DNA from 3 places in the Arthrobacter sp. D1-17 genome. Region 2 is predicted to be linked to each of the others. Evidence: riboswitches for the same ligand, from Rfam matches in the RefSeq annotation. Region 2 holds a riboswitch; each other region holds the start of a gene.
The links. A riboswitch is a leader RNA that binds a small molecule or an ion and turns the genes downstream of it on or off. The one in region 2 is predicted to bind thiamine pyrophosphate.

Region 1: another riboswitch for thiamine pyrophosphate. It lies ahead of M1E01_RS06475 (FAD-dependent oxidoreductase); the one in region 2 lies ahead of thiC (phosphomethylpyrimidine synthase ThiC).
Region 3: another riboswitch for thiamine pyrophosphate. It lies ahead of M1E01_RS01325 (ECF transporter S component); the one in region 2 lies ahead of thiC (phosphomethylpyrimidine synthase ThiC).

The regions. Positions count from the first base shown of each region.
Region 1 covers NZ_CP096382.1:1,376,000-1,380,273, reverse strand. Annotated here, with positions in the region: gene M1E01_RS06490 (4a-hydroxytetrahydrobiopterin dehydratase) at 1-80, opposite strand, end outside; gene M1E01_RS06485 (thiazole synthase) at 148-960, opposite strand; gene thiS (sulfur carrier protein ThiS) at 966-1,202, opposite strand; gene M1E01_RS06475 (FAD-dependent oxidoreductase) at 1,199-2,683, opposite strand; TPP riboswitch at 2,675-2,796, opposite strand; gene thiE (thiamine phosphate synthase) at 2,824-3,552, shown strand; gene M1E01_RS06465 (ferritin-like fold-containing protein) at 3,611-4,274, opposite strand, start outside.
Region 2 covers NZ_CP096382.1:1,704,287-1,708,560, forward strand. Annotated here, with positions in the region: gene M1E01_RS07920 (alpha/beta fold hydrolase) at 1-722, shown strand, start outside; gene thiC (phosphomethylpyrimidine synthase ThiC) at 842-2,698, opposite strand; TPP riboswitch at 2,693-2,800, opposite strand; gene M1E01_RS07930 (amidohydrolase family protein) at 2,839-3,921, shown strand; gene M1E01_RS07935 (VOC family protein) at 4,001-4,274, shown strand, end outside.
Region 3 covers NZ_CP096382.1:292,138-296,411, reverse strand. Annotated here, with positions in the region: gene M1E01_RS01335 (energy-coupling factor transporter transmembrane component T family protein) at 1-10, opposite strand, end outside; gene M1E01_RS01330 (ABC transporter ATP-binding protein) at 7-1,623, opposite strand; gene M1E01_RS01325 (ECF transporter S component) at 1,623-2,243, opposite strand; TPP riboswitch at 2,313-2,454, opposite strand; gene M1E01_RS01320 (heme-degrading domain-containing protein) at 2,575-3,120, shown strand; gene M1E01_RS01315 (DUF4235 domain-containing protein) at 3,157-3,420, shown strand; gene M1E01_RS01310 (peptidoglycan DD-metalloendopeptidase family protein) at 3,487-4,274, opposite strand, start outside.

The DNA.
Region 1 (4,274 bases), 330 kb from region 2:
AGGCGGTAGCGCCAGTCAGGCAGGCCCGACAGGGCCTCATCTATCTGGGAGCGGGTGAGGATCTCGTCCTTGGGTCCCACGTCTGACTCCTTGACGGGTAGCGGGTGAGCCTGCCCTTCCGTGCGCCCGCACACTCAGGACCCGGCCCTAGAGGAATTCGGCCCGGCCTTCCATCGCAGAAGACGCCAGCGCATGCTCGCGGCGCGGAATCCGCCCGGCCGCTTTCGCCAGCCTACCGGCGATAACAGCGTGTTTGAAGGCTTGGCCCATGAGCGCAGGGTTCTGTGCCCGGGTCACGGCCGTCGCCAGCAGCACGGCGTCACAGCCCAGTTCCATGGCCAAGGCGGCGTCCGAGGCGGTGCCGATGCCCGCGTCCAGCACCACAGGCACAGAGGCACGGGACACGATCAGCTCGATGTTGTGCGGGTTGAGGATTCCCAATCCGGTCCCGATCGGAGCGCCGAGCGGCATGACGGCGGTGGCTCCGAGGTTCTCCAGACGCAGCGCCAGAACCGGATCGTCGTTGGTGTACGCGAAGACTTTGAACCCCCGGTTGACGAGCTGCTCGGTGGCATCGACGAGTTCCACCGCGTCAGGCAGGAGAGTGTGCTCATCGGCAATGACTTCCAGTTTCACCCAGTCCGTCTCCAACGCCTCACGGGCCAGCTCCGCCGTCATGACCGCGTCCCTGGCAGTGAAGCAGCCGGCTGTATTCGGCAGGACCCGGATGTTGTTATCCAAGAGCAGCTGGAACAGGGAACCCGTTTCGGCGGGCGAATAGCGTCGCATGGCGACCGTGGTCAGTTCCGTGCCGGAGGCCAGCAGCGCCGCACCGAGGCCGTCCAGGCTGGGCGCTCCGCCTGTGCCCATGATGAGCCGGGAACTCAATTCCACTCCGTCGATAACCAGGGGGTCACTGTCTGTTCCGGGCACGGCCGGAAGCGCAGTTGTTTCAGTCATCGTCCTCATCCTCCCTGAACTGCAGTAACGAGCTCGATGTCATCGCCCTCGGTGAGCGCCGTGCTGTGCCACTGGCTGCGGGGCACCACCTCGGAATTGCGCGCCACCGCAACACCCAGACGCTGGCCGTCCGCGGCCTGCCCGTCTGAGGCAAGTTCCCGCCCCGTGATCTGGCTGACGAGCGTCGTCACGGAGGCTTCTGTCCCCACGGCGTGGGGTTTGCCGTTCAATGTGATGTTCATGCGGATTCCTTGGTTCGGTCAAATGTGACTGGGTTTGATGCGGCTGGGCCTGATACAGCCGGGCCAGGGGGCGCAGTGCCTTGTGCGGCAGCGGCCAACAGCTCCGATTGCCCGGCCGGGAACCGGCCGGGACTGAAGGCGCCCCAGCGGCTGTCCTCTACACCGTCCATCAGCTCTCGGCAGATGACGGCCGCGGCAGGCGTCAGCAGGACCCCGTGCCGGAAAAAGCCGGTAGCGATGATGAGCCCCGGAACGTGCGCTCCAAGCCCGCGGTCCGCCGTTCCGGATTCGCAGTCTGCCGCTCCGTACCCGCTCTCCTTCGCTGCGGGGACGCGGCCCAGCAGCGGCGCGTTGTCCGGCGTGCCCGGACGAGCCCGGGCGGTTGCCTCGAGAAGTTCCAGCTCCGCGATCGCCGGCACAAGGGCCTGCGCGTCCCTGAGCAGCTGGTAGACCCCTCCCGCGCTGGGAGCACCCTGCCCGTCTTCACGCTGGGTGGCGCCGACAACGACTGTCCCGTCCTGCCGCGGAACCAGATAGACCGGAACTCCTCGCACGATGCCCCGCACTGTTGCCGTCAGCAAGGGACGGAGCCGGTCCGGGACCCGCAGCCGGAGAATATCGCCGTACACCGGCCGGAGGGGAAGATTCAGGTTCTCCGGAAGACCGTCCAGCGACGCAGCCGCGAGACCATTGGCTACCACGGTTTCCGCGGCCAGCACCGTGCCGCCGCCAGCAAGCCGGACACCGCTGACCCGCCCCGCGTCCCACAGCAATGCCACGGCGTTGTCCCGTACCGCATAGCCGCTTTCCGCGCCGGCCACGGCAGTCCGCGCACCGGGAGAGTGGCGGGACAGCGCAGTTGCGCAGCTCTTTACGAGTTTTCGCGGATCAACCTGGTGGTCCGTCGGAATCTCCAGGGCACAGGAAATGCCTGGGCTTAGCAGCGGTTCACGCAGCCGGGCTGCGCGGATGGTCAGCGGTTCGACGATCAGGCCATGCGCCTGCTGCACCTGGCGAAGATCCATCAGGGTGCGCCGGTCAGCCTGGTCGACGCCGACCGCAATGGTGGGTGACGCAAGGTAGCCTGTGTCCTCCCTGCCATGGTCTGGCTTGAGGGGGTCTGGCCGCATGGCATCGAGCGTCGCTACGAAGCCAGGCCACAGCGCGGAGGATTCGAGCATGAGCTCGAGGAGTTCCTCCTCCTGGTAATGCAGTTCGCTCACAGGGGCGAGCATGCCCGCTGCTGCCCAGCTGGCACCGGTTCCGGGCGCCTCATCGATGAGGACCACCGAGCGTCCTGAGCGTTTGGCCTCCCAGGCTATCCCGTGGCCGATCACACCGCCGCCAATGACGGCGACGTCGGCGTGCAGAGGTTCGATGCTGTGCAAAGGTTTAGTGGCGTACGGGCTGCCAGCGGCAGATGTCCTGGCATCGCCGGACGTGAGGTCAATGGCAGATGCGCCACCGGTTCCAGGCTTCATGCAATTCCTTCCCTACGCCGGTACTAACCGGATCAGGTCAAGCGGTCGGCTCTGACGCCCTCTCAGCCCTGCGCCGTTTATGACAGCTGCAGCGGGCTCCCGCGGTACGGACCCAGTTTAGAGGAACTAGGCTGGTTGCCATGACCGCGCATGAACTCACCGATTCCGCCCGCCTGTACCTTTGCACGGACGCCCGCAAGGACCGCGGCGACTTCGCAGACTTCGTCAACGCCGCCTTCTCCGGCGGCGTGGATATCATTCAGCTCAGGGACAAGACTATTGAGGCAGCCGAGGAACTGGAGCTCCTCGAGGTTCTCCGCGAGATCGCCGGACGGCACGGCCGGCTCTGGGCCGTCAACGACCGGGCCGACATCGCCGCCTTGGCCGGCGCTCCCGTGTTCCACATCGGACAGAAGGACCTGCCCCTGCGCGCGGCCCGGCAGGTGCTGCCCGGTTCTCCGGCAATCGGTCTCTCCACCCACTCCCCCGACCAAATTGATGACGCCATCGCCACAGCGCAGGCGCCGGAAGGCCTCGACTACTTCTGCGTCGGCCCCGTGTGGGCAACCCCCACGAAACCCGGAAGGACCGCCGTCGGACTTGACCTCGTGCGTTATGCCGCCGAGGCTGCCCACAGGGCCCGTGGCGAAAGCGGCCGGCGGCTTCCGTGGTTCGCTATCGGCGGGATCGATCTCAGCAACGTGGAACAGGTGGTGGCGGCGGGCGCCGAGCGCATCGTCGTGGTCAGGGCCATCACCGAGGCCCCGGACCCGGCGGCTGCCGCGGCACAACTCATTGCCGCCCTCGACGCCGGAGCGGCTGGTGCCGCGGGAGCCGCACCCAGGGCCTCCGGCGCCGTCAGGGCCTAGGGCGCATTACGCGCGGGAGCCCCGGCCACTGCTCAGGGCGCACAAAGGAGACACAACGTCAGCTGCTCAGTCCCAGCTCCACCATGCGCTTCGAGTGGTTTTCGGCAAGTTCCGCGGTCAGCGCGCGCACTGCCTCCCGGACTGAGGCATCGTCAGCTCCGCTGTCCGCGGCCGCGATCAAATCGGGCAGGAACGCGTGTTCGTACCCCACCCGCTGCGCCTGGGTCAGGGCTTCGCCCAGTAGCCGCCGTCCCCACAGCGCGAGTCTGGAGGCGAGCCGCGGATCATCCGCAAGGGCCCCGCGCAGACGTTCGCGGAGGACTATTGTTGCTTCCTCGGTTGCTTGGACCTGGGCAATCAGGTCACGGCTCCCCGGATCCACATACCGGGCTACTGCCTGGTAAAAGTCTGCCGAGACGGTATCGACGACGTAGGCCTTCATTAGCGACTCGTACCAGTCAGCGGGCCGGGTTCGTTCATGGAAATGGTCCACGGCGGCCTGGAACGGGAGCATCGCGTCCTCGACGTCCACTCCCATCTCAGCCAGCTTTGCGCTGACCAGCTCGTAGTGCTGGAACTCGATGACCGCGATGCGGCCAAGCACGGCGCGGTCGTGAAGCGTAGGAGAATAGCGGGCGTCCGACGAAAGCCGCTCGAAAGCGGAAAGCTCACCATATGCCATGACGCCGTACAGGTCGGCCACGAAACGGTCATACCGAGCA
Region 2 (4,274 bases):
GGGTAGTGTTCGTCCACGGTGCCGGAAGCTTCGGCTCCGCCGCCTGGCCGCGCCAGCACGGCATGGCCCTGCAGTACGACGCCCTGTTCCTGCGGCGGCACGGCTTCGATGCCGAGGCCGAGCCGCTGGAAACCGATTTTGCCGAAGACGCCCGCATTGTGCTGCGCTCCCTGGGCGACGACGGGCGGGGCGCTGCCGGCGGCCACATCGTTGCCCACTCCCAGGGTGCGATAGCAGCGATGATGGCTGCGGTGGAACGGCCCGACCTTGTGTTCTCGCTGACGCTGGTGGAGCCGGCATGCCTGTCGCTGACCGCTGAACTGCCGGCCACTGCCGCACACCGGGCGCTCATGGAGCCACTGTTCGATATCCGCCACCAGCTCGGCGATGACGACTATGAGCGGGAATTCGTGCGGAGGGCCTTCGCCGCCGAGGCGCCCGGACCCAGCACGCCGGAGGCGAAGCGGGCTGCCAGGAGGCTGCGGCTGCAGGCACCTCCCTGGCAGGCGCCGCTGGAGATTGTTCCCGGCGTACCTACCCTCGTCCTCACGGGCGGGTGGGAGCCGCTGTACGAGGAGATCGCCGGGTACCTTCAGGAAACCGGAGCACTGCACCGCATCGCCCCGGGCGGCCACCGGCCCCAGGACTCTGCCGAAGGCGACCGTCTGATCAGGTCATTCATTGCCGAGGTCAGCCGCGGACAGCAGCTGCAGGCCTCCTGACCCGTTGCGCCTGGGCCCGCTGCGCCTCCTGACCCGCTGCGCTCGGGGCCTCGTGCTCAAATTCGGGCCTTCGTCCGGCCGGCCCCCAACGCCTGCCGCACGAAGGCCCGAAACCATCGCTACCGGCGGGCTGACTCGGGGAGCGTCAGCTCGGGCAGGTAGACTTTTCCGCCGGCAGCCAGGAACTCCTGGCTCTTCTCGCGCATCCCTTCGGCCATCTCCGCCAGTGCGGCCTGCGCCTCCGCGGACCCGTACTCGTTGCGGATGTCCTGGCTGATGCGCATGGAGCAGAACTTGGGCCCGCACATGGAACAGAAGTGGGCGGTCTTGGCTGGTTCGGCCGGCAGCGTTTCATCATGGAAGGCCTCGGCCGTGACGGGGTCAAGGGACAGGGCGAACTGGTCACGCCAGCGGAACTCGAAGCGGGCCTTGGACAGTGCGTCATCGCGCTCATTCGCTCCCGGGTGGCCCTTGGCGAGGTCTGCGGCGTGGGCAGCGATCTTGTAGGTGATCACGCCGGTCTTCACGTCGTCCTTGTTCGGCAGGCCGAGGTGTTCCTTCGGCGTCACATAGCAAAGCATCGCCGTGCCGTACCGGGCGATCTCCGTCGCGCCGATGGCAGAGGTGATGTGGTCGTAGCCCGGTGCCACATCCGTCACGAGCGGGCCGAGGGTGTAGAAGGGGGCGCCCTTGCACAGCTCCTGCTGGCGCTCCACGTTCTCCCGCACCAGATGGAAAGGGATGTGTCCCGGACCCTCAACCATGACCTGGACGTCGTATTCCCACGCACGCTGCGTCAGCTCAGCAAGGGTGTCGAGCTCGGCGAACTGGGCGGCGTCGTTGGCGTCGGCGGTGGCGCCGGGCCGCAGGCCGTCCCCCAGCGAAAAGGCGACGTCGTACTTCGCGAAAATTTCACACAGCTCGTCGAAGTGCGTGTAGAGGAAGTTCTCCTGATGGTGTGCCAGGCACCATCCGGCCATGATGGACCCGCCGCGGGAGACGATGCCGGTCACGCGGTTTGCCGTCAGAGGCACGTAGCGCAGCAGGACGCCGGCGTGGATGGTCATGTAGTCCACTCCCTGCTCGCACTGTTCGATCACGGTGTCCCGGAAAATGTCCCAGGTCAGCGCGTTGGCCTCGCCGTTGACCTTTTCCAGCGCCTGGTAGATCGGAACGGTGCCAATCGGAACAGGGGAGTTCCGGATCAGCCATTCGCGCGTGGTGTGGATGTCATCGCCCGTGGAGAGGTCCATGACCGTGTCCGCGCCCCACTGGGTCGCCCACTGCAGCTTGTCAACCTCCTCGGCAATGGAGCTCGTTACTGCCGAGTTGCCGATGTTGGCGTTGATTTTCACCAGGAACGCCTTGCCGATGATCATGGGCTCGGACTCGGGGTGGTTGATGTTGTTGGGGATGATTGCGCGGCCCGCCGCCAGCTCGCTGCGCACCAGTTCGACGTCGCAGTTTTCACGCAGCGCCACGAACCGCATTTCAGGGGTGATGACGCCCTGCCGTGCGTAGTGCATCTGGGTCACCGTCTTGCCGCCGACGGCGCGGCGGGGCACCGGCTGCGCTCCCTTCCACTCGGCGGAGGCGGCGCCGCGGCGTACGGCGGACCGGCCGTCGTCGAGCAGGTTCCGTTGCCGCCCGCTGTAGGGCTCGGTGTCGCCGCGGGCTTCAATCCATGCCGCTCGGAACGGTGGGAGGCCCACCACGGGATCGCTGCCTGGGCCAGCGGTACGGTAGACCCGCAGCGGTTCGTTCCGCTCCCCGTTGGGCGACGGATCCAGGGCAATTTCAGTTACGGGAACGCGCAGGCCATCCCCTTCGATGTAGGCCAGGGAGTGCGACTTCAGCGACTGTGTCACGGGGCCTTCATCGTTGGCAGCGTCCTTCCGGGGCGCATCATTTTTGGCAGCACGGTTTTTGGCAGCGTGATTTTGGATAGGGCTCAGCTGTGATTTCTGGGTGCTCATTTAAGGCTCACTTCCTTCGCCGGCATTACCCGGACAGGTTCAACGGTCGCAGGCTGCGTCAGCCCGATCTCAGCCCCTGCAGGGGCACCCGTGTGGTCGTAAACGAAGCTACCACAGGGCAGCCGGATTAGGCTGGAGCCATGTCGCACATCATCGAATTCACCGGGACGGTGCTCACGGGCCCGGACCGGGAACGGACGGGGCTGTGGGCTGTGGACGGCACACTGACCTTCCACCGTCCGCACCGCAGCCCGGACCTGGTTCTGGACGGGTGGGTGCTGCCCGGCTTCGTGGACGCGCACTGCCACATCGGCCTGGGCCCTGCAGGGGCGGTGGATGACGACGTCGCCTATGCGCAGGCCCTGACCGACCGGGACGCCGGCACGCTGCTGGTGCGGGACGCCGGAGTGGTAAGCGACACCCGCTGGCTGCAGCAAACTCCGGAAGCGCCGCGGATTATCCGTGCCGGACGGCACATCGCGCGGGTACGCCGGTACCTGAGGGACTTCGCAGTGGAGGTTGAACCGGAGGGCCTTGTTGAGGCGGTGCGAAAGCAGGCGCGTTCCGGAGACGGCTGGGTCAAGCTTGTGGGGGACTGGATTGACCGCGGGATCGGCGACCTTGCACCCTCCTTTCCGGCCCGGGCTGTCCGGGACGCTGTCCGCGCTGCGCATGATGAGGGCGCAAGGGTTACGGCGCACTGCTTCGGCGAAGACACCCTTGACGACATGCTGAATGCCGGAATCGACTGCATCGAACATGCCACCGGACTGCTGCCGCGGCACATTCCCCGCTTTGTGGAGCAGGGAGTGCCGATAGTGCCGACCCTGGTCAACATCGCTACCTTTCCGGATATCGCCTCCCGGGCGGAGTCCAAGTTTCCGCGCTACGCCGCCCACATGCGGGCACTGTGGGAACGCCGCAACGAACGCGTCCGGGAGGCGTACGAGTCCGGCGTGCAGATTTACGCAGGCACCGACGCCGGCAGTGTGATCCGGCACGGCAGGATCGCGGACGAAATCCTTGCCCTCCACCGTGCCGGCCTTCCTGCGTCTGCAGCACTGGATGCGGCGTGCTGGGCAGCGCGCCGTTGGCTGCGCGCCGACGGTGTTGCCGAAGGTGCAAGCGCGGATGTGGTGGTGTGCTCGGAGGATCCGCGGTCCGTGCCTGAGACCGTCAGGGAGCTGAGGGCCGTGGTGCTGCGAGGAAGAGTGGTTCGTTAGGAATAAATTGAAGCTTCAAGTAATTTAGAGGTATAGGGACCATCGAAATCCGGTGGCCAGTGAGTCCGGGAGCATTCACATGACACCAGCAGCCAGCAGCCACGACCTTCTTCCTGCCGACCTCACCATGGGCACCGTCATGCTCAAGGTCGGGGATATGAAGCTCATGACCGATTACTACCAGCGGGCACTAGGCCTTGATGTGGTGGCCGAGCAGGACGGCGGCCTCTACCTCGGCCGGCTCAGCACGCCCCTGGTGCATCTCTCCCCGGCGCCGGGGCTGAACATCCCGGGCAGGGGCGAAGCCGGCCTCTTCCACACCGCCCTTCTCTTTGACCACCAGGCCGCACTGG
Region 3 (4,274 bases), 1.4 Mb from region 2:
CGGCCCTCATGATGCGGCCGCTTCCGGTGTTCCCACGCCTGGTGCATCGACGCCTGGGGGCTGAAGGTCCGCGGCGCCGAGTTTGAGCTCGGTGCCGCCGAGCACCTGCGTGAATTCCTGGTCGTGCGTCACCGACACGACGGCGATTCCGGCATCGAGCAGTTCGGACAGGAAGGAGGCGAGTTCGGCCCAGGTGTTGGCGTCCTGGCCGAAGGTCGGCTCGTCGAGCACCAGGACCTGCGGATGGGCGGCCAGAACGGTGGCCACGGAGAGCCTGCGCTTCTCGCCGCCGGAGAGTGTGTAGGGGTTGGCATCCACGAGGCCGGTGAGGCGAAGCCGCTCCAGCAGCTCGTCCACGCGCTCCTCGCCGTGTCCCAGGTGCCGGGGGCCGAACTGCAGTTCGTCCAGTACCCTGCCGGTGACGAACTGGTGCTCGGGTTCCTGGAAGACCGTGCCGATCCTGGCGATCAGGTGCTCGGCCCGCCACTTGTACGGGTCGATGCCGGCTCCGCCGCTTAGCTCCAGGGTCGCGGACACCCTGCCCTCGACAGGCGGAATCAGCCCGGCCAGGGTCAGAGCGAACGTCGATTTGCCGGCGCCGTTTGGCCCGGTGATGGTGAGGGCTTCCCCCGCGCGGACCTGTGCCGTGACGTCGCGCTGCACCGGAACCGGCGGAAGGGATGTGAAGCCGCGCCGGCGGGGCCGTTCCCTTGAGACGGCAAGTCTCTCAGCGGCGAGTAGCAGCTGGCCTGGCGCAAGACCCCCCTCGCTGCCGGCTTGCCCGGTCAGCGACCGTTCGCGGGTGGGTGGAACGTAACCGGGAACCCAGACGCCCGCGCGGATCAGCATCGTGCGGGCCTGCTGGAGGACCTGGTTCGGGGCCCCGTCAATGAGCACCGCCGGTTGCGTGTCACTGCCCGGCTGCAGCACAACGATCCGGTCCACGAGGTCCTTCCACACGGCAACCCGGTGCTCCACGACCACCAGCGTGGCGCCGGTCTTGTCGAGGCAGCGGGCCACGGCGTCCCGGACCTCCAGGACTCCGGCAGGGTCAAGGTTGGCCGTGGGCTCGTCCAGCAAAATGAGCCCGGGGCGCATCGCCAGGATGCCGGCCAGCGCGAGGCGCTGTTTCTGCCCGCCGGACAGGACCGACGTCGGATGGTCCAGCGGGAAATGTCCGAGTCCGACGTCGTCCAACGCCTCGTGCACCCGGGGCCAGATCCGTTCCCGGGGCACCGAGAGGTTTTCGGCACCAAAGGCGACATCGTCGCCGAGGCGGGAGAGAACCACCTGCGTCTCCGGGTCCTGCTGCATGAGGCCGGCACGGCCGCGCTGGGCGCGGGGAGGTTCGCCGTCGATCAGGAGGCTGCCGCTTTCGTCCGCGTCGTCGCCCGCCGCCGTGCCGCTGTCGTCGGCGGTGCTGTCGCCAAGCACCCCGGCAAGCGCGTGGAGCAGCGTGGATTTGCCGGCGCCTGAGGGCCCCAGCAGCAGCACCCGCTCCCCCGGCCGGATATCCAGGTCGAGGGCGTTGACTGCAGGTTTGGTGCGTCCGGCGTGGCGCCAACCCCAGCCGCGGGCGGTAACCGCGGCCGGGCGGACGCCGGCGTCCTGCTGTGCGGGCATCAGTTAAACACGGGCTCCGTGGCTGCCTTGCGGGAGGGGAAGGAGCTCAGCACGCCGGTCCTGGCCAGGCCGCGGGTGGCGATCCAGGACAGCGCGCCGGCAATGATGGCACCGGAGACGGCGGTAAAGATGATGTACGCCAGCTTGTCCCCGGCCGCGTAGGCGATGTTCCAACCCCACGGGGCGAACGAATCGTTCAGGCCGCAGAACAGCCCGGCGCCGGCGCCGGCCAGCAGCGAGACGGGCAGGTTGAACTTCTTGTACCGGAACGCGGCGAACACGAGCTCCGCACCCAGGCCCTGCAGCAGGCCTGAGATCAGCACCGTGGTGCCGTACTGCGAGCCCATGATCAGCTCACCGGTGGCGGCCACGGATTCGCAGAACAGCGCAGCGCCGGGCTTGCGGATGATGAGCATGCCCAGCACCGCCGGAATCATCCAGCCGCCGGCGTACAGGCCGGTCAGGGGCGGGTAGACCGCGTTCAGCGGTGCAGAGATGAGGTTGGCGCCCTGGGACCAAGCCCAGAAAATCACACCACCGGCGACGGCGATCAGCGCCGCCACCACGATGTCGGCCACGCGCCAGGTGTTGCCGGACTTCTTAGCTGTTGCTGTTGTCATGATGGTCCTCCTGAGGATCAGGAGGGGAAAGCGCTCCCCGGCTGCTGGCTTAGGGTGCCTGCTGCCGGACACTTTGAGAACTCGACTCCCTTGCGCCGGTACTAGCCGGATCAGGTTCGAGGGTCTGCGGTTGTCCGCACTCTCAGCGCCCACCTGCGGCTCTCTGGACATGCCAGTGATGCCCGACGGCGGCGCTCCCCTGTCGTAATGAATGTGCCCTTGTTGGCTGGTCCAGTTTACACCGATGATTGACCGTCAACCCGGCGGCGGCGTCACAATCCGGGCGATAGGCAGGGAGTACATGGCAATAGCCACGGAGTACATTGGGGCAATGACCGCAGAGGACTCCGGAACTCCGGCCCTATTTGATCCCGACGCCGCCGACGAACAGCCGGCGGGGGCGCTTGAGTCGCTGATCTCAGAGATTGAATCGCAGATCTCGGAACTCCAGTTCCCCCGGTTCAGCAAAGATGACGCCCTCAGCCTGGGCCTTCTGCTGGTTGAGCTCGGAAAGGACGGCCGCCTGCCCATCGCCATCGACATCTCCAAGGGCGAGCAGATGCTTTTTCATGCTGCCCTGGAAGGTGCCACCCCGGATAACGGGCATTGGGTCAAGGCCAAACGGCGCACGGCGGCACGGTATGAGGAACCGTCCCTGCTGGTTGGCCTGCGCGGCAGGGTGGGCGGAGGCCGCATTGAGGACAACGCGTGGTTCGACCAGACCACGTACGCGGCCCACGGGGGCTCCTTTCCCGTCTATGTGCAGGGCGTGGGGGCCGTGGCGACCGTGACGGTCTCGGGGCTGCCGCAGAAGGCGGACCACGACCTGGTGGTGCGGGCCCTGCGGGAAATCCTCGGGTCCATGCGGCTAGGCTAGGGACGAACCAGTAGTCACGTCGCAAGGGGTTTCGGAATGAGTTTTTTCATCAAGCTGCTTGGCACCGGCATCAGTCTGCTCGCCGGATACGCCGGCACTAGGGCCGTGGACGCCGTCTGGGAAAAAACCACAGGCCGCAAGCCTCCGAAGGGCGGCAAGGACGACGTTCCCACGACATTGCGCTCAGCCCTGACCTTCGCCTTGGTTTCAGCCTCAGTCAGCGCCGTCATCCAGGTTCTGACCAACCGCGGCACGCAGCGCGCAATCACCCGCTTCGCCAAAACCCAGGACATCGTCTAGGCACCGTCGTTATATCCGCAATGCCCTAGCCACCGCCGTTAGTCGGTGGCTAGAGGCCGCCGCAGCTTAACCGGCAGCAGGCGCCGCCGTTGCTGCCGCGTCAGGTTCCGTAGCTTGCTCCTGTGTCACGTTCCGGGCAGGAACGGGAACTGAAACCGGCGCGGACGTCGGCGCAGCACTGGGCGAAGAGGTGGGCGAAGAGGTGGGCTTCGGGGCCGCAGCAGGCGCCGGAGTGGCCGTCTTCGCGGGCGACGGAGCAGGGGAAGGCGTGGGCCGTGGAGCCGGAGCGGCGGTCTTCACCGGCAACGGAGCAGGGGAAGGCGTAGGCCGTGGGGCAGGAGCCGCCGTCCTTGCCGGCACAGCCGGCTTCACGGGCGCAACAGGCCTGGCGGCCGCCACACTCTTCGCAGGTGCCACAGTCTTCGCAGGTGCCACTGCCTTCTTTGAAAGTGCCACGGCTTTCTTTGCCGGAGAAGCAGCGGCATTGGAGACGCGGGCGTTGGAACGCGAAGGAGCCTTGGCGGTCTTGGACCGTGACGGCTTACGCTCAGCGTGGTTCACCTCATGGTTGTGGGCTTCCGCCGCCGGGACGGCCCAGGCAGGCGTGTCCTTCGCCGTCCCGGGCTTCCGGTAGTCGGTCATCGTCACGGCAGCAGCAGGATCCGCCGGATCGAGCGGCACCAGAGTCCACTCCTCAGGGTCCGTGTGGCTGCCGTTCAGGATCGTTTCGAAGTGAAGGTGGCATCCCGTTGAAGCGCCCGTGGTCCCGACTTTGGCGATGACGTCCCCGGCCTGCACCGACTCGCCCTTCCCGACCCCGATGCCCTCAAGGTGGTTGTAAGTGGTGATCAGGC